4 regions of the Arthrobacter sp. StoSoilB19 genome follow, and region 1 is predicted to be linked to each of the others. Evidence: riboswitches for the same ligand, from Rfam matches in the RefSeq annotation. Region 1 holds a riboswitch; each other region holds the start of a gene.
What was found. Region 1 has a riboswitch for S-adenosylmethionine ahead of LDO86_RS02730 (cobalamin-independent methionine synthase II family protein). Riboswitches for the same ligand answer to the same signal wherever they lie in the genome.
Positions count from the first base shown of each region.

Region 2: linked by a shared signal. The riboswitch ahead of LDO86_RS12660 (aminotransferase class V-fold PLP-dependent enzyme) and the one ahead of LDO86_RS02730 (cobalamin-independent methionine synthase II family protein) in region 1 are both predicted to bind S-adenosylmethionine.
Region 3: linked by a shared signal. The riboswitch ahead of LDO86_RS06750 (bifunctional o-acetylhomoserine/o-acetylserine sulfhydrylase) and the one ahead of LDO86_RS02730 (cobalamin-independent methionine synthase II family protein) in region 1 are both predicted to bind S-adenosylmethionine.
Region 4: linked by a shared signal. The riboswitch ahead of LDO86_RS18605 (DUF1737 domain-containing protein) and the one ahead of LDO86_RS02730 (cobalamin-independent methionine synthase II family protein) in region 1 are both predicted to bind S-adenosylmethionine.

Region 1 covers NZ_AP024650.1:560,415-565,418, reverse strand. Annotated here, with positions in the region: gene LDO86_RS02740 (adenylosuccinate synthase) at 1-666, opposite strand, end outside; gene LDO86_RS02735 (M14 family zinc carboxypeptidase) at 905-1,990, opposite strand; SAM riboswitch class I at 2,175-2,278, shown strand; gene LDO86_RS02730 (cobalamin-independent methionine synthase II family protein) at 2,292-3,500, shown strand; gene LDO86_RS02725 (uracil-DNA glycosylase) at 3,702-4,331, shown strand; gene LDO86_RS02720 (hypothetical protein) at 4,344-4,484, opposite strand; gene LDO86_RS02715 (DUF3151 domain-containing protein) at 4,680-5,004, opposite strand, start outside.
Region 2 covers NZ_AP024650.1:2,753,587-2,758,590, reverse strand. Annotated here, with positions in the region: gene LDO86_RS12670 (metal-dependent transcriptional regulator) at 1-289, opposite strand, end outside; gene LDO86_RS12665 (class I SAM-dependent methyltransferase) at 335-1,093, opposite strand; gene LDO86_RS12660 (aminotransferase class V-fold PLP-dependent enzyme) at 1,196-2,614, opposite strand; SAM riboswitch class IV at 2,651-2,764, opposite strand; gene hisN (histidinol-phosphatase) at 2,917-3,729, opposite strand; gene rsgA (ribosome small subunit-dependent GTPase A) at 3,774-4,889, opposite strand; gene aroA (3-phosphoshikimate 1-carboxyvinyltransferase) at 4,873-5,004, opposite strand, start outside.
Region 3 covers NZ_AP024650.1:1,472,170-1,477,173, forward strand. Annotated here, with positions in the region: gene LDO86_RS06740 (HNH endonuclease signature motif containing protein) at 1-956, opposite strand, end outside; gene LDO86_RS06745 (VOC family protein) at 1,146-1,784, opposite strand; SAM riboswitch class IV at 2,003-2,117, shown strand; gene LDO86_RS06750 (bifunctional o-acetylhomoserine/o-acetylserine sulfhydrylase) at 2,161-3,483, shown strand; SAM riboswitch class IV at 3,584-3,699, shown strand; gene LDO86_RS06755 (homoserine O-acetyltransferase) at 3,712-4,827, shown strand; gene LDO86_RS06760 (MFS transporter) at 4,994-5,004, shown strand, end outside.
Region 4 covers NZ_AP024650.1:4,020,498-4,025,501, forward strand. Annotated here, with positions in the region: gene opgC (OpgC domain-containing protein) at 1-1,986, opposite strand, end outside; SAM riboswitch class IV at 2,212-2,327, shown strand; gene LDO86_RS18605 (DUF1737 domain-containing protein) at 2,341-2,616, shown strand; gene LDO86_RS18610 (rhodanese-like domain-containing protein) at 2,613-3,023, shown strand; gene LDO86_RS18615 (O-succinylhomoserine sulfhydrylase) at 3,024-4,232, shown strand; gene LDO86_RS18620 (glutamate--cysteine ligase) at 4,368-5,004, opposite strand, start outside.

The DNA.
Region 1 (5,004 bases):
GCCGCCTTCCATCAGGACCACCTTGCCCTCGTCCAGCGCGGTGTTCAGGACCAGGGTGCTGTCGATGACCAGCGGACGGAGCCGCTCGGCGAAGGACAGGAAGTAGTCCACGATCTCGTCCACCACAACGCTGCGGCGGTTGTAGACCTTGACCAGGAGTTCGTTCTTCTGGCGCAGCGAGCCTTCCACCTTCTGGCGGAGGATGGATTCGTCAAAGACGTCCTGGACGCGGATGCCCAGCCGGGCCACCTTGTCCATGTAGGCGGGGCCGATGCCGCGGCCGGTGGTGCCGATGGCGCGGCTGCCCAAGAAGCGTTCGGTCACTTTGTCCAGGACCTGGTGGTACGGGGCCACCAGGTGGGCGTTGGCGGAAACCCGCAGCTTCGAAGTGTCCGCACCGCGGGCCTGGAGCCCGTCGATTTCCTGGAAGAGGGCTTCGAGGTTCACCACGCAGCCGTTGCCGATGATGGGAACAGCGTTGGGGCTGAGAATGCCTGCCGGCAGCAGCTTGAGTTCGTACTTTTCACCGCCTACGACGACGGTGTGCCCGGCATTGTTGCCGCCATTGGGCTTGACGACGTAGTCAACACGGCCGCCCAAAAGGTCGGTGGCCTTGCCTTTTCCTTCGTCGCCCCACTGGGCTCCTACGATCACAATTGCTGGCATGGGATCCTCCCCCATTCGTTCGGGCTGCCCGGGTCCAGCCACCTGGTGGCGGGCCCATGCAGCGCCGTTCATGAGAATGCCCCGAACATACCGGCCTTCGCACAGCCGCAGCACGGCACGGCGAAGCAAGAGTTCCGGGGCTCTTACCACCCAAGTTTAGCCGATGGGGCACTTTGTCCACTGTTGTGGCCCGCCGCGGCCCTTTCGCAAATATGGGCCGCGGCGGGCGCCGGGCCTCCTACTCGTCCTCGGCCTCCCCCGCGGGCCGGGACGTCTGCTCGGCGAGCGTGTCCCAGAAGGAGGTGTCGGCGTCGGCAATGGATCCATCCGCGATGGCCGCGGCGGTGGACGCCAGCGTGGTGACCGTCTGCTTGATCAGGTAACCATTGCTCCGCTGCCCCAGCGCGTAACCATCCAGGTAGTGGTCGGACATGCCGCGCATCTCGAAAAGCAGGGTGGCAATGCCGTATTCCACGGAGATGCCGTTGCGGCTGATGGTCTCGGCGCTGCCGCCCTGGTACCTGCCCAGGTGGCCCCAGCCGGTGGAGTCAACGTTGTTGAAGACAACGGCGCCGAGCCGCTTTGATTTCTCGACGACGGCGGGGTCGGCGTTCGGGGTGGTGGGGTACAGGATGGAGCCGGAAACCAGCTTGCCGTCGCGCTCGGCGCGGGTGCCCTGGTGGTGCAGGTCGATCATGTAGTCAATGCGGTACTTGCGCATCACGTTGTTGTGCAGCGCCTGGGTCTCCGGCTGGACCTTGGCCACATGGTCCCGGTTCAGGTCCACGCCTTCCGCGTTGTAGCGGGTGAGGTGGCGGTCCCCTCTGGCAAGGTAGTCGTCCAGGGAGAAGTTGACATCCCCCATGGCACCGTCCCCGTTGAGCATGGGCACGATGAGGATGTTCACGCCGTCCAGGATGCCTGCCGACTTGCCCGTGCCCAGGTGCTTGACGAACTCGAGGGCACCCTCGGTGGTGAGCTGTTCATTGCCGTGCTGCTGGGTCAAATACAGGATGGTGGGCTTGGCCGGGTCCGATATGTACTTGACCAGGTGGATGTCGCGGCCTTTGACGGTCTGGCCGATGACCTCCAGCTCCATGGCGGGCTGGCGCGCATCCTGGTCCTTCAGGAACGAGACCATCTGGTCGTAGGTGGCCAGCTTCGACGTGGTGATCTGGCCGTTGCCGTCGTAGGAAGGCCCTTCGCCTACGGCGCCGGCCAGGGGCGCCGGACCTGCTGCGACGGCGAGCGCGAGGGCTCCGCTAACGGCAAGGGTCCTGAGGGATTTCGTCACAGTTACCTCTTTCGAGTGCTCGGGTGGCATCCGCCGCTCCGTCGCAGCGGAGGCATGTGACATTCACACAACCAAGCTTAACGAAACCTGTCAATATGCTGGACAAACGCTGTAAGTACGTTCCGGTCCTGCCGCCGGCGGCCGGCCGGACATGCCCACGACATAAAGCGGTGCGGATTTGCGCGGCTCCACGCGCGTCGATTTATCTGAGAGTGGACCATCCGGAGCGGCCGAGAGACCTGGCTCAATGACGCCGCAGCAACCACGTCCCGGCAGACTCCTGCCGGCCGAAGGTGCTACTGCCAGGACCGATGGAAAGGAAGATTCCAGCATGTCCCAGAACACCGACCATATCCGCGTGACCCACGCCGGTTCATTGCCCCGCACCCCTGAACTCATTGCGGCCAACGCCGCCAAGGAAGCCGACGGCATCACGCCGGAATTCCTGGAACTCCTCGAAGCCTCCGTAGTGGACGTGGTGCAGCGCCAGAAGGACCTTGGCATCGACATCCCCAACGACGGCGAGTACGGGCACACCATGTCCAGCTCGGTGGATTACGGGGCGTGGTGGAATTACTCCTTCGCCCGGCTCGGGGGCCTTGAGCCAACCACCGTGGACCGCTGGGCCGAGTCCGGCGTCCGCCGCTCGTCCCCCGGCAACGTTGTCCTGACCTCGTTCCCGGACCGGCGCGACCGGCAGGCCTTCAACGAGGCCTACAGCGATCCCGCATCCGGCATCCTCACCCACCGCAAGAGCGTTGCCCAGCCCAAGATCGCCGGACCGCTGACCTACACGGGCCAGGACCTGGTGGCCTCGGACATCCGGAACCTGAAGACCGGGCTCGCCGCCGCAGGCCTCACGGATGGCTTCGTGGCCTCCCTCTCCCCCGGCTCATGCGCGCGGGTAGCCAACGACTACTACAAGAACGACGAGGAACTCGTCTACGCCTGCGCTGATGCCATGCGGGAGGAATACAAGGCCATCATCGAGGCCGGCCTTACGGTGCAGCTCGATGATCCGTCCCTGGCCGAAAGCTGGGACCAGATCAATCCCGAGCCATCCCTGGACGATTACCTGAAGTTCATCCAACTGCGCGTCGAAGCGACCAACTGGGCGCTGCGCGGCCTGCCGCAGGAACAGATCCGGCTGCACGTGTGCTGGGGATCCTGGCACGGCCCACACACCACGGACATCCCGTTCGCCGACATCATCGGCTCTGTGCTTCAGGTCAACGCCGGCGCCTATTCCTTTGAAGCGGCAAACGTCCGCCACGAACACGAATGGCGGGTGTGGGAGGACACAAAGCTCCCCGAGGGCAAGGTGATCATCCCGGGCGTTGTTTCGCATGCCACCAATGTGGTGGAGCACCCGGACCTGGTGGCGGACCGGATCGTCCGCTTTGCGGACCTCGTGGGCCGCGGGAACGTCATTGCCTCCACCGACTGTGGCCTGGGCGGCAGGGTGCACCCGCAGATCGCCTTCGCCAAGCTGGAGGCACTGGGTGAGGGTGCCCGCCGCGCCTCGAAGCGCCTCTTCTAGCCGCTCCCGCACCGACGCGCCGGCTGTGCCTTCCATCACCGGAAGGGGCGGCCGGCGTTTCGCTTGCCTGGGCTTGCTAAACTGGAGTAGGCCGACCAGGAGTTGGTCCACCCCAATCAACCGCCACTGATGTGCCGTGCCGCCGTGCGCCCATGTCCGTGGCGGCAGCAACGCCAATCCCCGCAGGAGATCCAGCACTTCATGACAGCCCTGGCACCCGAAACATTCCACGAACAGCTCATGAGCCGCCGCTACGAACCCAGCGTTGCCGCCGTCAACGAACTGTGTGATTCCCTGCAGGAGGCCAAGCCCGGAACCGTGGTGCCCTACGTGGACCCCATGCACGACGTGGAGGAATGCCGCATCATCAGCCTGTTCTCCAACATCGGCGAGGTGGATCCGTCCGGGTTCATCACCCCCGGCGACCAGGACGCTGTTACCCGCATGCTGGGGATCCAGTGGAAGCTTGGCCTGCGCCCGGAGTTCGTCATGCCGTGGAACGTCCACCCTTGGCACGTCCCGGGCGAAGCCAACGGCAAGTTCACTCCGGACCAGATCCAGTCAGGCCTGAAGCCCCTGCTGAAGTTCCTGGCCCTGGTCCCCCGCGCCTCGGTGATCGTGGCGCATGGCACCGAAGCCAACCGCCTGGCCAACCTGCTGTTGAAGACCGAGGTGCCCCTCCTCTGGCGCCGCGGCCTGAAGACCTACAAGGTCCGCTCGCTGAGCGGCCGCGCCTTCGCCGGTTCCCCGGCCCGCCAGGAGGAGTACCTGGAGGACATGCGCACTGCCTATGCAGACGCCATGGCCCGCACGGGTATTGCCAAACCTTAAGACCTGCGCCGCTCAGCCTGTGGCATCGGACTCGGTAAACGAAATTCCCGGTGCCGATTCGTCTTCGGCTTCAACCCAGGTGGTGAAGTCGGCGTACGACATCCACGAGTAGTAGTCACAGAACCTGAGACGCGATTTCTCCTGCTTTCCCACGCTTCGCGCAGCTCCTCCTTTCCTCCCCTGGCCCTTCGATTCTTTTAACCGAAATGAGGGACGGCGCATTCCAGGCCGGATACGACGGCGGGCGGTCACCTTCTCATTGAAAGGTGACCGCCCGCCGTCGTTCCCAGCCCGAACCCCTCCCTGGCAATCTGCACCAGGAAAAAGTGCGGGCGTGGGCCCAGGGAGTTATTCGCCCTCGATGGCTGCCTTTGCCGTGGGATCGGAATCGTTCAGGAACTTCTCGATCCGCTCCGGCTCTTCAGCCTCGCCGATGGCCGACGAGGCCCGGCCCAGGGAGTAGAGGGCCCGCAGGAACCCGCGGTTTGGCTCATGCTCCCAGGGGATGGGCCCCACGCCGCGCCAGCCGTTGCGGCGCAGCGCATCCAGTCCGCGGTGGTAACCCACCCGGGCATAGGCGTAGGAGTCGATGGTGCGGCCTTCCGTCCACGCCTCCTCAGCCAGGACGGCCCACAGGAGCGAGGACGTTGGGTGCTTCGCCACCAGGTCCAGG
Region 2 (5,004 bases), 2.2 Mb from region 1:
AGCTGTATCCGAGCCGCTGGACAAGGTATGTCTCGATCAGCCGGTGGCGCCGGACCATGGACAGCGCCAGCCGCAGGCCGGCCTCGGTCAGCGTGACGGCGCTGTAGGGCTTGTGGTCCACCAGGCCCTGGTCCTTGAGTTTGCGGACCATTTCCGACACCGAGGAATTTGCCACCCCCAGCCGCTGTGCGAGCTGGGAGGACGTGATGGGCTTGTCCTGCCATTCGGTAAAGGAATAAATGACCTTGACGTAATCCTCGATCGAGGAGGAGGGCGCGCTGGTCTTCACGAATCCAAGCCTACCGGCTCTGCAGGCGCCATACGGGATGCGCCGTCATGCCTTGACGGCCCGCCAAGCCAGGGTGAGGTAGGGAAGGTCGATTTCCTGGTCAGGGGTGTAGGCAAGGTGTTCGTGCAGGTACCAGTCCAGGTTGGCCAGGACCTTGGCCCGCGTTGACTCGCCGGCCCGGAGGTAGTAGCTGCGGGATTTAGTGAGTTCCATCAGGTCCGTGGTGTCCACTGTGTCCTGCCAGTGGGTGACATGCCCTTCGAGCCCCTGGAACTCCGGGCCGATGACGGGCTTGTGCCCCGGCCGGTAGACGTCGCCTGCGTGCATGATCCGGGAGAGCCGGTGCACCCAGGGCACTGAGGTGTCCAGCTGGTTCCACACCAGGCCGAGGGTTCCGTGCGGGCGCAGCACGCGGGCCAGTTCGGTGCTTGCCGCCAGGGCGTCGCACCAGTGCCACGCCTGGGCTACGGTGACGACGTCGAAGCTGGCGTCGGGCAGGCCTGTCGCCTCGGCAGTCCCCGGCATCGCCGTGGCAGCCGGGTAGTGTTCCGTGAGCTGGGCGAGCATGTCCGCCGAGGGGTCCACGGCCGTGACGTCCAGCCCCATGTCCAGCAGCAGCGCGGTGAACTTTCCGGTACCGGCACCAACGTCGAGGGCTTCATGGGCGTCGGCGGGCACCAGCCACCGGGCGGACTCCTCAGGGTAGCCGGGCCGGACGCGCTGGTAGTGCCTGCCGCCGTCCTGGAAGCTCCGGCCCAGTTCCCTGCGCCGCCCGTGATCAAGCTTGGGGCCACCCCGAACCACGCGTGGCCTCCTTCAGCTGACGTCCTGCGGTACCTTTCGAATTTACCGCATTCCCCTGACGCACGGTCAGCCGGCTGAAACAGGAGTGGCCGGTCTCCGGCGTCAGTCGTCGATGCAGGGCGCTGCGCCGGCTGTTCCAGGGGTGTTGGGCGCCCAGTGCGGGTAGGTGCGGGTGTCGTTGGCAGGGACCCAGCGGCCTGCGTCCACCACGTAGTCCCAGCCCAGCCCGTTGCTCCGGAGCGCCTGGATGCCGGCCAGCAGGCGCTCGGCATCTTCCAGGCGCGAACCGACGCCGAAGCTGGCGCGGAGGGAACCGGACGGCAGGCCCAGGCGCTTCAGCAGGGGATGGGCGCAGAAGCGCCCGTCACGCAGGCCCACGCCATGCTCTGCCGAAAGGTACGCCGCCACCAGTCCTGCGTCGTAACCCTCGACGGAGAAGTTGACCACCCCGATGGTGTCCGTTTCGGGGTTGGTGTCCTTGAAGATCTGGTGAACCGTGACGCCGTCGATCCGCTGGAGTCCCTCCACCAGGAAGGAGCGGATGGCGGACTCGTGGGCGTGCCAGCGTTCCTGGTCCAGGCCGGCAATGACCTGGGTGGCGCGGGCCAGCGTGGCGGCCCCCAGGACGTTCGGCGAGCCCCCCTCATGGCGGGCCGGGCCGGTGGCCCAGCTGACGCCGTCGAGCCTGGCTTCCTTGACGGCGCCGCCGCCGGCGAGGTGCGGGACGCCGGCGTCCAGCCAGTCCGGGCGCCCCACCAGGACGCCGGCGCCGAAGGGCGCGTACAGCTTGTGGCCTGAGAAGGCGAGGTAGTCGACGTCATCCGCGCTGATGTCTATGCGGCGGTGCGGCGCGAGCTGGGCCGCATCCACCACGATCCGTGCGCCATGTTCGTGGGCCAGCGCGGCCAGCGCCCGGATGGGGAGGATTTCGCCGGTCACGTTGGAGGCCCCGGTGACCGCGACCAAGCTGACACCGCCCTGTCCAAGCTCGGCACGTACGGCCTCAAGGGTGCCGGTGATGGTGTCGGCGGCGACGATGCTGCGGTGCGGGACGCCCTGCCACGGCAGGAGATTGGCGTGGTGTTCGATGTCCAGGTACAGCACTTCGCCGTCGTGGCGGCCATCGGTCACGGGAAGGCAGCCGGCCAGCAGGTTCAGCGAATCCGTCGTGTTGCGGGTGAAGATGACCGAATCATCCGGGCGGCCGCCCACGAAATCCCTGACGATGCTGCGCGCGTTCTCGTACACGGAGGTGCTGATCTGGGATGCGTATCCTGCCCCGCGGTGGACGCTGGCGTAGTAGGGGAGGATCTCATTCAGGTAAGCCGATACTACGGACAGTGCCGGGGCGGAGGCGCCGTAATCGAGGTTGGCGTACCGCACGTGGCCGCCTGAAATCAGGGGCGCCTGGATTTCGGCGCCGGTGACGGCAGCGAGCGGCCGGCCGGCTGCGGCGTGGCGTGCTTGGGGGACGGCAGCTTCGGCAATGACGGGCTGGGGGGAGACGGTGGCAGTTGTCACAGAGACCTCACTTGGTACAGGACTCCGGCATAGTGGAATCCGCGCTTGCCGCATCCGCTCCGGACCGGCCTGGTCGTCACCCGGGGCACCCCACCGCGAATGGAGGGTTGCCGGCCAGCAAACCGGGGTTTTGCGCTGGCACTCGTGACCTGCATAAAAGCGTAGGACATGGGGCGGCCAGGACTGAAGCCGCGGCAATTGTTAAGGGCTTTGTTACGCGCCCCCGAATAAACGACGCCGGGCACCTGCCTTGGGAGGTGTCCGGCGTCGCATTATTCGTTCAAACGTGGAAAGCGCGTGAGTTACAGCAGATCGTCCAGGTACGGGTTCAATCGGTGCAGGACCTCCGAGTGCAGGATTGAGTTCGTGGCCAGGGCGTTCCCGCCGAACGGGCCGTCCTCGCCTTCCAGGGATGTGAACCGGCCGCCGGCCTCCACCACGATCGGCACCAGGGCAGCCATGTCATAGAGGTTCAGCTCGGGTTCGCAGGCGATGTCCACGGAGCCCTCGGCCACCATGCAATACGACCAGAAATCCCCGTAGGCCCGGGTCCGCCAAACGTCCTCGGTAAGGCCGAGGAACTCGTCAAGGTTTCCGCGTTCCTTCCACCCGCCCAGGCTGGAGTAGGAGAGGGAGGCGTCGGAAAGCTTCGACACGTTGGACACGCGGAGGCGGGTGGCGGCGGCAAGGGACCTGCCCATGTACGCGCCCATGCCTTTCGCCGCCCACCAGCGCTTGCCCAGGGCCGGGGCGCTGACGACGCCCACCACCGGTTCGCCCTCATCCACGAGGGCGATCAGCGTGGCCCATACGGGAACGCCGCGGACAAAGTTCTTGGTTCCGTCAATGGGGTCGATGATCCAGCGCCGGGAACCGTGGCCGGTGCTGCCGAATTCCTCGCCCAGGACGGCGTCGCGGGGGCGTGAACGGGAGAGCTGGCCCCGGATGGCTTCCTCGGCGGCCTTGTCCGCGTCGGTGACCGGCGTCAGGTCCGGCTTGGTCTCAACGTGGAGGTCCAGGGCCTTGAAGCGGCTCATGGTCTGGTCATCCACGGAGTCGGCCAGGACATGGGCCAGGCGCAGGTCATCGTTGTAGCTCGAAGCGGGTTGGATCATGGTTCCAAACTACCGTCTGTGGACGGTTCTGCCGGGAGAACGCGTCAGTTGACGCTGCCGAGCTCCTTGGTTTCCTGTGCTTCCATCCTCGGGTCCGTACCAAGCAGGCGCCGCAGCGAGGCCAGCCGGGCCGCGCCGGTGGGACCTGCGTGTCCGCCTGCCACCCAGTCGTCGAGGCCGCAGTTCACTGCGGTTGCGGTGTGCTTGCAGCCCCGTTCGCAGTTCTCGATGCCGGGGGAGAGGTCCGGGAAGGAGCGCAGGATGCGGTCAGGGTCCACGTGGGCCAGGCCAAAGGAACGGATGCCGGGGGTATCGATGATCCAGCTGCCGGGAGGCGCGTCCGCCAACCGCAAGGCAAGGGCCGACGACGACGTGTGGCGGCCGCGCCCGGTCACGGCATTCACGCCGCCGGTGGCCCGCTCGGCGCCGGTCAGGGCGTTCACCATGGTGGACTTGCCGACGCCGGAGTGCCCCAGCATAACGGTGACCTTGCCATCGAGATGGTCCCGCAGCGCCGCCACTGCGGCGCTGTCCAGCCGCGCCGAGAGCCCGTCATCGGACCGGGCATCGATTCCCGACGCCTGCGCATCCGCCGTCTTGCTGATGATCACCGGGAAGTCCAGGTGCGTGTAGTTGGAAAGCAGGTCCGCGGGGTCTTTGACGTCGGCCTTGGTGACCAGCAGGATGGGTTCGATTCCGGCGTCGTATGCGGCCACGAGCGCGCGGTCGATGAACCCCGTGCGGGGTTCCGGGTTGGCGGCAGCCACCACGATCACCAGTTGGTCGGCGTTGGCCACCACCGCGCGCTCAACGGGGTCGGTGTCGTCGGCGCTGCGGCGCAGGAGGGTGTGGCGGTCCTGGATCTTCACCAGCCGGGCAAGCGTGTCCGGCGCGCCGGAGACGTCCCCCACGAGCGAGACGAAGTCGCCTGCCACAACGGGCGAGCGCCGAAGTTCCCGGGCGCGCGCGGCAATGACAACGCGCTCATTCTCCGAGTCCTCGTCCACTACCGCGGTGTACCGCCCGCGGTCCACCGTGATGATCCGTCCGGTCACGGCGTCGTCGTGGCTGGGGCGGTCTTTGGTGCGCGGCCGGGAGCCCTTCTTGCTGGGACGGATCCGAACGTCCGATTCGTCCCAGGAATCAGTGCTCCGCGCCACTGCCGCGCCCTTCCGGTCCGGCGGCGGACCCTTCTCCCTGGGCCAGCATGCCGGCCCACAGCTGCGGGAAATCCGGCATGGTCTTGGCCGTGGTGCCGATGTCCTCCACCTGGAC
Region 3 (5,004 bases), 910 kb from region 1:
GGGGTGGGGACCTTGCCAACATCACCAGTGCTCCCTGTGCCGGAAACGCTGCCTGCGGCCGCCGTATCACCTGTAGCCCGTGCAGCCCCACCCGGAGCAGCCTCACCGGTGGCCGTGGTGGTTCCGGCGCCGAGGAGGAGTGATGCTGCGATGTCGGGGCGGAGTTGGGTGAGGGTGCGGGGCTCGTCAGGGCCCTGCAGGCCGCGGGCGGTGGCGGTGGTGCGGTTCCAGATGGCGCAGGCGGTGTCGCCGGGGAGGTAGAGCGAGAGCCAGGCCATGCCGTCGCGGTCGGGGGTGTATTCCATCCGCCGGTCCGCGACGCCTTTGGCGTGGCGTTTTTCGAGGGTTTCGGGGTGGTGGCGTTCCCGCCAGGCGCGGATCTTGGCGCGGAACCGGGCGGGGACGAGTTCGCCGGGGGCGGCGCCGCGGGCGGGGTTGGGGGCGTCGGGGTCGAAGAAGTGCGCCACCAAGGCAGCAGCCCCGTCAGGGGTGAGCCCCTCGGTTTCGTCGGCGACAATCCTGGCATGCTGCCACGACAGGTCACCGGCTGACAGGGCGCCCAGGAGCGGCGGCAGGGAACACACCCGGCGGGACTGTTCCACCAACCCGCCTGCGGCCGCGGAACTGACGGTCAGGACTCCGGCGATCTCCTCCACCGTTGACATCTCCGAAAACATGCGCTCATCCACGGGGGCGTCGGGGGCAAGCAGTGCCTGCTGGATTTCGACCGCTTCTGCCGCGTCCAGGGCTTTCACCGCGGCGAGCTGAGCCTCGACCCGGGAGACTGCCTCCAGCCGTTCCAGCCGGAGCTCGTACCGCCGCTGCAGCACATCCACGTCAGCGCCAACACCGGTCCCGGCGGCAAGGAAATGATCCTCACGGGTAAGAGCATCGAGGGCAGCAACAGAGGCAGAAACACCCTCCAACACCACCCCAACACCCGTGCCGATTCCCATACCCACATCATCCAGCGAGGCACCGACATTCAGACCTGGATCGCAGCGATGTAGGAAGCAGCCACTTAAATGAATTCGGCCGCCATCGGGTAGTGACGCCGTTGTCACCACCTGATGGCGGCCGAAGCTGATCCGGGTACTGGCCCGGTGAACCCCCTCCCGGACATTCCGGGAGGCTGGGGTGGAGCGTCAGATGGTGACGGCTCCGTTGGCGGTTTCAAACGTGACCGACAGGATGCCCGGAGTTCCATGCGGGGCGACCCACTCCACCGCCACGTCCTCAAGCGGCTTCTCCACCGGTTCACCCAGCCACTCGGTCACGCGGGACGCGGAGCCGGCGATGGTCAGGCAGCTCATCTTAAGGTTGCTGGGGTAGGCGTTGGACGGGTGCAGTGCCGGGTCGCCTTCCCACTTGAGCATGTACGGCACCTGGGGATCGGCGATAAGGCCAAGGATGCCAATCTGTTTCCAGACCAGCTCCCGGCCGTCCGGGAACTTGCGGTTGCCGTTCACCGCGGCGCGGCCAAGGCGTGCCTCGAACGGGGCGAGGTCGTCCACTTCGACGCACCAGCCCATCCAGCCGCCACCGGCCGCGGAACGGGCACGCACGGCCTGTCCGAACGGTGCCTTGTCCGAAGCCGGGTGGTCCAGGACCTCTACGACTTCCAGGTACTTGTGCCCGGCGAGCGGGATGATCATATTCCGGGTTCCGAACCGGGGGTGCACCCCGCCCTTCACTGCCTCAACGCCGAGGGCAGATGAAATACGTTCGGTAGTGGCCGCGAGGCCATCTTGTTCACAGGCGTAAGAGACGTGATCCATGCGCATGGCAACATCTTGGCACTTTGTGATCCGGCTCTCAGCTAAGGGTACCCTTACTGGAAAAGGGCCGGGAAAAGGGCCGGGAACATGGGCAAGAAGGACGACGGCGGCGTCCCCGGCCGGGTGCGGGGCGGCCCACCTGTGGCGGCTCGAAAGCCATGCAGGGCGACCTTGTTCGTCACAATGCTGTCCACGGCGACTACCCCGTTCCTAGACTGGGCGCAGGTCATGAGCGCCAGCGCCAAGCCCCGGCTCGCTGGCCGGCAACCCTCCACCCGCGGTGGGGTGCCCCGGGTGAGGACCTGGCTGTCCGGCAAGAGCCGGAAGCAAGCGCGGCCCGTACTGCCCCACGCATTCCGGGCCCATGTCATAGGAGACTGAGATGTCCAACGGATGGTCTTTCGAAACCCGCCAGATCCATGCCGGCCAGGAGCCCGACAGTGCCACAGGAGCCCGCGCGCTCCCCATTTACCAGACCACGTCCTTCGTGTTCCCCAGCGCCGAAAGCGCAGCCAACCGCTTTGCCCTCGCCGAACTTGCACCCATCTACACCCGGATCGGCAACCCCACCCAGGATGCCGTCGAACAGCGGATCGCCAGCCTTGAGGGAGGCCTGGCCGCATTGCTGCTGAGCTCTGGCCAGGCCGCCGAGACGTTCGCGGTGCTGAACATTGCGGAGGCGGGGGACCATATTGTGGCGAGCCCCAGCCTTTATGGCGGAACGTACAACCTGTTCGCCCACACCCTGAAGAAGTTCGGCATCTCGGTCACCTTCGTCCAGGATCCCGACAACCTGGACCAGTGGCGCGACGCCGTCCAGCCGAACACCAAGCTCTTTTTCGGTGAAGTGGTGTCCAATCCCCGCCAGGACGTCCTGGACATCGAAGGCATCTCCGAGGTGGCCCACCAGGCAGGCGTGCCACTGATCGTGGACAACACCCTGTCCACGCCCTACCTGATCCGCCCACTGGAGTGGGGTGCGGACATCGTGATCCACTCCGCCACCAAATACCTGGGCGGCCACGGCTCCGCAATTGCCGGCGTGATCGTGGACTCCGGCAAATTCGACTTCGGCAAGGACCCTGAACGGTTCCCCGGCTTCAACACCCCGGACCCCACCTACAACGGCCTGGTCTACGCCCGCGACCTAGGCGCCGACGGTGCGCTGGGTGCCAACCTCTCCTACATCCTCAAGGCCCGCGTCCAGCTGCTGCGCGACCTTGGCTCGGCGGTTTCCCCCTTCAACGCCTTCCTGATCTCCCAGGGCCTGGAGACGCTGAGCCTGCGGGTGGAACGCCACGTTGCCAACGCCACTGAAGTGGCGCGCTGGCTGGAAGGACGGGACGACGTCGAATCCGTCGCCTACGCCGGGTTGCCCTCCAGCCCCTGGTACGAGCGTGGCCGCAAGTACGGGCCCAAGGGAACGGGCGCCGTCGTGGCCTTCAACCTTGCCGGCGGAGCGGAGGCGGGCAAGCGCTTCGTCGACGCCCTGGAGCTGCACTCCCACGTGGCCAACATCGGCGACGTCCGCTCCCTGGTCATCCACCCGGCGTCGACCACCCACAGCCAGCTCTCGCCGGAGCAGCAAGCGGTGGCCGGGGTGAATCCGGGACTGGTCCGGCTCTCTGTTGGCCTGGAGCACATCGACGACATCCTGGCCGACCTGGAAGCGGGTTTCCGCGCTGCCAAAGACGCCCAGAGCTAAAAGCGCGCCAGGGCTGACGCCGGAAGGGCCGGCAAGCGGGGAAGTCACAACCAGTCACACTCTTGGCCTGGAGCGGGGGGTGTTTCGTACACTCGAACCAGGTCATGAGTGCCAGTGACAGCCCCGGCTTGCTGGCCGGCAACCCTCCATCCGCGGTGGGGTGCCCCGGGTGAGGACCTGGCCTGCCGGTCAGACGACGGCAGGCAAGCGCGTAGAAGAGGTCTTGCCATGACGGTTACCGTCGCCCGAACCACCATCCCCGAACACGGAATTGTCCGCTACGCCTCCATCGGAGGGCTGGAACTCGAAGCCGGGGGGCACCTCCCGGACGTCACGCTGGCCTACGAAACCTGGGGCACGCTCAACGCCGACGCCAGCAACGCCATCCTGATCGAGCACGCCCTGACCGGCAGCACCCACGTGACCCGCGGCGACACGGACGAAGAAGGCTGGTGGGAACAATTGGCCGGTCCCGGCGCTCCCGTGGACACGGACAAGTTCTTCGTGGTGTCCGTCAACATCGTGGGCGGCTGCTACGGGTCCACGGGCCCGTCGTCGGCCGCCCCGGACGGAGCCCCCTGGGGCTCCCGCTTCCCCCTGGTCACCCTGCGGGACAGCACGGTGGCAGAGGCCCGGCTGGCTGACCAGCTGGGCATCAGCAGCTGGTTCGCTGTCCTGGGCGGATCCATGGGCGGCGCCCGCGCCCTTGAATGGGCAGTGACCTACCCGGAGAGGGTGCAGCGCTGCGCCGTCATCTCCGTGGGTGCCGCGAGCACGGCGGAACAGATCGCCTTCGCGCAGGCCCAGACCCTGGCCATCCGGCAGGACCCACACTTCAACGGCGGCGACTACTACGGCGGCCCCTGCCCGGAAGCCGGGCTGGCACTTGCCCGGCGCATTGCCCACATCACCTACCGGTCCGCGGCTGAACTGGAAGGCCGCTTCGGCCGGGAACCCCAGGCGCCGGAGTCGCCCCTGAAGGGTGAGGCTCTGGCCGCCCGCGGCCGCTACCAGGTGGAAAGCTACCTGGACCACCAGGGCAGCAAGCTCGTGAAGCGCTTCGACGCCAACAGCTATATCGCCCTCACCGAGGCGCTGATGAGCCATGACATCTGCCGGGGCCGCGGAACCCTGGCCGAAACCCTGGCCAGGTCCACCGCCAGGTTCTTCGTGGCCGCCGTGGATTCGGACCGGCTGTATTTCCCGTCGCAGTCCCGTGAGCTGGCCCAGGCCCTGCCGGGGGACGTGGACGTGCACGTCATCCAGGCGCCGATCGGGCACGACGGGTTCCTGACAGAGATCGGGCAGCTGGGCAGCCAGCTCCGGAGCAGCTTCCTGGCCTAGCGCCCCGCATGTGCATTCCTGCAGATGCCTTCTGCACTAATCGGCGTTGAGGTTGCACCGCAGGCAGACCATACTCAATCGAATCCGGTGCGTTCGTGGTGTGCATCACACCCGGCCGCCATTGATTGGTCCCCGTGGTGTCGACGACGACGCCGAAGGAGTTCGCATGAGTACGGA
Region 4 (5,004 bases), 910 kb from region 1:
ATGGTAGCCCGCAACCAGCCCAAGCACGAAAAGCACCTGCCACACCAGCAGCGGGAAGGAGTCCTCAAACTGCGAGGGCAGGATCCGGAACCTGGTCATGGCACCTGCCGCATACACGGCAACCGACACCGCCACGACCCAGATGGCCTTTCCGCGGTTCAGCGCCGCGAGGATCAGCGGGCTGACCAGCAACAGCACCACATAGAGCCCCATGACATTGAACTGCCAGGGACCGAACTGCAGCAGCACGATGGCCGGAAGCACCTGGGGCGGGACGGGGAACTGGAACAGCGATGACATGCCCGCATAGAGGTCGTAGGTCCGGCCGGCCCCGTTGTGCCCGGCGCCACCGGTCCCCTGGTCCACGAACGTGGTCAGGGCCTCGGTGTGGAAGAACGGGAGCAGGGACAGAAGGAAGACGCCGATCAGCACGGCCAGCGCCGTCAGGTAGAGCTTGCCGGCGCGGCGGGTCGTGAGGTCGACCACCTGCCCGAAGTCCTCCCTGGCCTTGGGTCCGTACACCATGCCCACCACCAGTCCGGAGAACAGGACGAACAGTTCCGCACCCGACACGAAGCCCACGGCCTCCTGGGTGAGCAGCTGGAACAGCGATGCCATGCCCAGGTGGTTCACCACCACAAAGACGATGGCCATCCCGCGCAGCAGATCGATGCGCGAGTCCCTGGCGGAGGGATCCTGGTAGCCCCAGGCCGTGGCTGCGTTGATCCGGCGGGGTATCTGCCACAGGGCCACCAGGAGGATGGCCATGGCGGCGGCAACAGTCCAGGCGGCAGCCCCGGAGAGCGTGTTGGCCCGGACGTAGGTGCTCCCGGATGCCACGTCGGTGACCGGCCCGGTGACCATTGGCGATGCCTTCAGCCTGTCCAGGGCCGCTTTGGCGATGCCCGCCTGTCCCGTGAGCAGCCAGCTGATGCTCGCCACGCCGGTATCCCTGGTGCTGGTGCGCTCGTCCCAGACAACGGCGGCCGTCCCGGCAAAAGCTGGGGAAGTGGCAGTTCCCACCACCTGGTCCCACCAGCCCGCCTTGATGTCCGCCTCCTGCGCGCCGCCGGACGCGGGGCTGTAGAAAGCAGAGGTCTGGAGGAGGAACGGCTTGTTGCGCCCCTCGGAATAGGTGCCGTAGAAGTTTTCGCCGCCGGAGGCCGTCAGCATGTCCTGGAGCTCGCCGGCCCTCGGCTGGGAGTTGACGGCGGGGCCGCCGGCCGTGTCGTCGTGATAGGCGGCCAGCCCCGCCCAGTCCACTGCGTCGTCGCCCGGGTAGTAAGGGGCGTAGGCGCTGTCGCTTGAGTTCCAGGCCCCGTCGCCGTTCGTGTCCAGGAGGGAAAAGCCTTCGGTTCCGGGCTGCGGGGCATCCCGGTTGCGGTCAAAGGGGTAGTCCTTGCCCAGGTAAGGCGCCCACACCAAGGTGGCCCGGCCGCCGTCGTACTTCTTGAACGCTGCCGCCACAGCCCTGAAGGCCTGCCGGTACGCGGCGGGCTGCTGGCCCCAGGCCACCCAGCTTGCATTCATGTCCGGGGCGAACCGGATCAGCAACTGCCCCTTGAACCCGGACGTAAGGTCGCGCACCTGCGCTGCGAATGCTTCCGCTTCCGCGGTGCCGAGCTGGTCCAGGGGCACTGACGGCTTCACCGTGAGCAGGGCGTGGGCGCCTAGGGACGCGGCCTGCTGAAGGAAGCCGTCAAGGTCGTTCCGTTCCGCATCGCGGTAGGGGATGGTGATGTCGTGGCCGAAGACGGCCGGACTGGCACCAAGCCGGCCGCTGAAACCTGCGGCGGTGTCCTCGCCCCACTCGAGCACCGCGCCCAGCCAGGGCTTTCCCTTTTCCGGCGCAACGTCCGCCGCATGCGCCGGCGCAGCCGCCAGCAGGGCCAGGAGGCTGACGAGGGCCGCGGCCAGGAACGCCCCGATGGACGGCCGGCGGGTCCCCCGGATGGCGGCCTGGTGGCGCGATGTGTTTGCCCGCATGCTGACAGGACCCCCGGTGCTCATTGCTGTGACGACGGGGCGGCGCCCCGGTAAGAACTTTATCGGCCCTGCGGCCCCGGGCGGCACGTGGCCGGCCGCCCACCTGCGGCGATGTCCGCCGTCGCGCTTTCCTTCAACCCCGCGCCTCCCTTCAGCGCTGCTCAATTACGGAACATGACGACGGCGGCGGTGCGGCTTGGCGCGGCAGATGTTACGTTTTTGGGGAGTAATGAGTACCGGTGTGAAGCCCTGACTGGCCGGTCGGCAACCCTCCCTTTCGCGGCGGGGTGCCTCAGGTGAATACTCGGCATATCGACCGATTCGAGCTGCAAGCGTGAAAGAAGGAGATCCGTCGTGTCTGACGCACCTGCCCCTGACGAAAAATTGTCCTACCGCCTGATCACCGGCCCGGATGACCGTTCATTCTGCGAGCGGATCTCCACGGCCCTGGCCGACGGCTATGTGCTGCACGGCAGCCCGGCAGCCACCTTCAACGGCACCAGCGTGATCGTGGCGCAGGCAGTGGTCCTTCCGGCGGCAATCGCCTCGGCCGATGCCGCGGTTGCCACCGCAGTGGATGAACTGGACGCCGAATTTGAAGGCGAGTTCGACGGCGAGGGCCACGCATGAGCTACGCGGGAGACCTCACGCCCCAGGAAGCATGGGAGAAGCTGGAACAGGGCGCCATCCTGGTGGACGTCCGCACCGAGGGCGAATGGGCCCACATCGGCATTCCGGACACCAAGGCCACGGACAACGACCCCCTCTTCATCCAGTGGACCTTCCCCGGCGGCATCCCCAACCCCGACTTCATCAACGACCTCAGCCAGCAGGCGCCCGAGGACCGTTCAACCGAACTGGTGTTCCTGTGCCGCTCCGGCCAGCGGTCCATCGCGGCAGCCATCGCGGCCACCCGGGCCGGCTTCACCTCCTACAACGTGCTGGAGGGCTTTGAAGGCGAGCCGGACCGCTATGGCGAACGCACCGTCAACGGCTGGAAAAACCGCGGCCTTCCCACCAACCTCGGAAAGAACTAAGTGACCTTCAACCAAGACGCCCCCGGCTGGAACCCCGACACCCAGGCTGTCCGTGGCGGGCTGGACCGCACCAACTTCCAGGAAACGTCCGAGGCCATCTTCCTGAACTCCGGCTTCGTCTACGAATCCGCGGCAGCAGCTGAACGCGCCTTCACCGGCGAGGACGAACGCTTTGTCTACTCCCGCTACGGAAACCCGTCCGTGGCCACCTTCCAGGAGCGGCTCCGGCTGCTGGAAGGCACCGAAGCCTGCTTCGCGACGGCGTCGGGCATGTCCGCGGTGTTCACCGCGCTTGGTGCCCTGCTGGCTGCCGGCGACCGGGTGGTGGCCGCCCGGTCGCTGTTCGGTTCGTGCTTCGTGATTTTGAACGAGATCCTTCCCCGGTGGGGCGTGGAGACCGTCTTCGTGGACGGGCCGGACCTGGACCAGTGGCGCGAGGCCCTCTCCAAGCCCACCACCGCCGTCTTCTTCGAATCCCCGTCCAACCCGATGCAGGAGATCGTGGACATCGCCGCGGTCAGCGAACTTGCGCATGCCGCCGGCGCCAAGGTGGTGGCGGACAACGTCTTCGCCACTCCCCTGCTGCAGCGCTGCGGTGACCTGGGCGCCGACGTCATCGTCTACTCCGGCACCAAGCACATCGACGGCCAGGGCAGGGTCATGGGCGGCGCCATCCTGGGCACCAAGGAGTTCATCGACGGTCCCGTAAAACAGCTCATGCGCCACACCGGGCCCGCACTCTCGGCGTTCAACGCCTGGGTCCTGACCAAGGGCCTGGAGACCATGAGTCTGCGCGTGAACCATTCCTCCGCCACGGCGCTCCGGCTCGCAGAGTGGCTGGAAGAACAGCCCGCCGTGAGCTGGGTGAAGTACCCGCTGCTCAAGTCCCACCCGCAGTACGACCTGGCGGCACGGCAGATGAGCGCCGGCGGTACGGTCCTCACGCTTGAGCTGGCTCCCTCCGGCGGGCGCTCCGGCAAGGAAGCGGCCTTCGCACTGCTGGACGGGCTGCGCATCATCGACATCTCCAACAACCTTGGTGATTCGAAGTCCCTGATCACGCACCCCGCCACCACCACGCACCGCGCCATGGGGCCGGAAGGGCGCGCCGCCATTGGGCTCAGTGACGGCGTGGTGCGGCTCTCGGTAGGGCTCGAGGACCCGGAGGACCTCCTCCGCGACCTGGAACAGGCACTCAAGCAGATCTAGCCGCGCGGGAAGCCCTAGCTCCTCTGGGTCCGGGCGACGCGCTTCCTCCTTTCGATGCGCAGATTCCCTGGCGCGCACCAAATATGGGCCGCGAGGAGGAATCTGCGCGTCGGGAATGGATATGCGCGTCGAAGGTCAGCTCTGGCGGACCCGCAGCAGTTCGGGCGTGCCCTCCACGTCAGCAAGGTCCAGGGCATCCCGCATGGTCACGTTGACGGCCTGCCGCACCACGGCGCCGAACCCCATGTCCTCCGGGGGCGGTCCCGCCACCGCCTTGTCCCGGGCGCGGCGCTGTTCGGCGGCTCCCGTTCCGCGGGCGATGATGTCCTCCACCCCCTGCCGTGCCAGTGCCAGCTCCCCCTGTTCGGACAGGACGGGAGCCAGGTAATCCACCAGGGACCGGACCACGTCCGCGGCCGGTGCGGGCCGGAAATTCCCAAAATCCAGGAGTTCACCGCTTAGCCCGGCGCTGCTGGCCTGCCACGAGGCCATCCGGAGGAGGACGGTGGGAACCGGCGCAGGATCCACGTCGGCCTGCCATTCCCTGCTGGCGGATTCCACCAGCGCCCGAACCAGCACGGCAATGAGCGCTGCATCCTCGGCACGAAGGCAGACGTCCGCCACGCGAACCTCGACGGTGGGGTGGTTGCGGGACAGCCGGGCGTCGAAGTACAGCATGCCCTCATCGAGCATGACGCCGCTTTCCAGCAGCCGCGTCACCACGCGCCGGTAGGCAGGGTACGTCCCGTAAATACCGGCCGGGCCCGCCGTG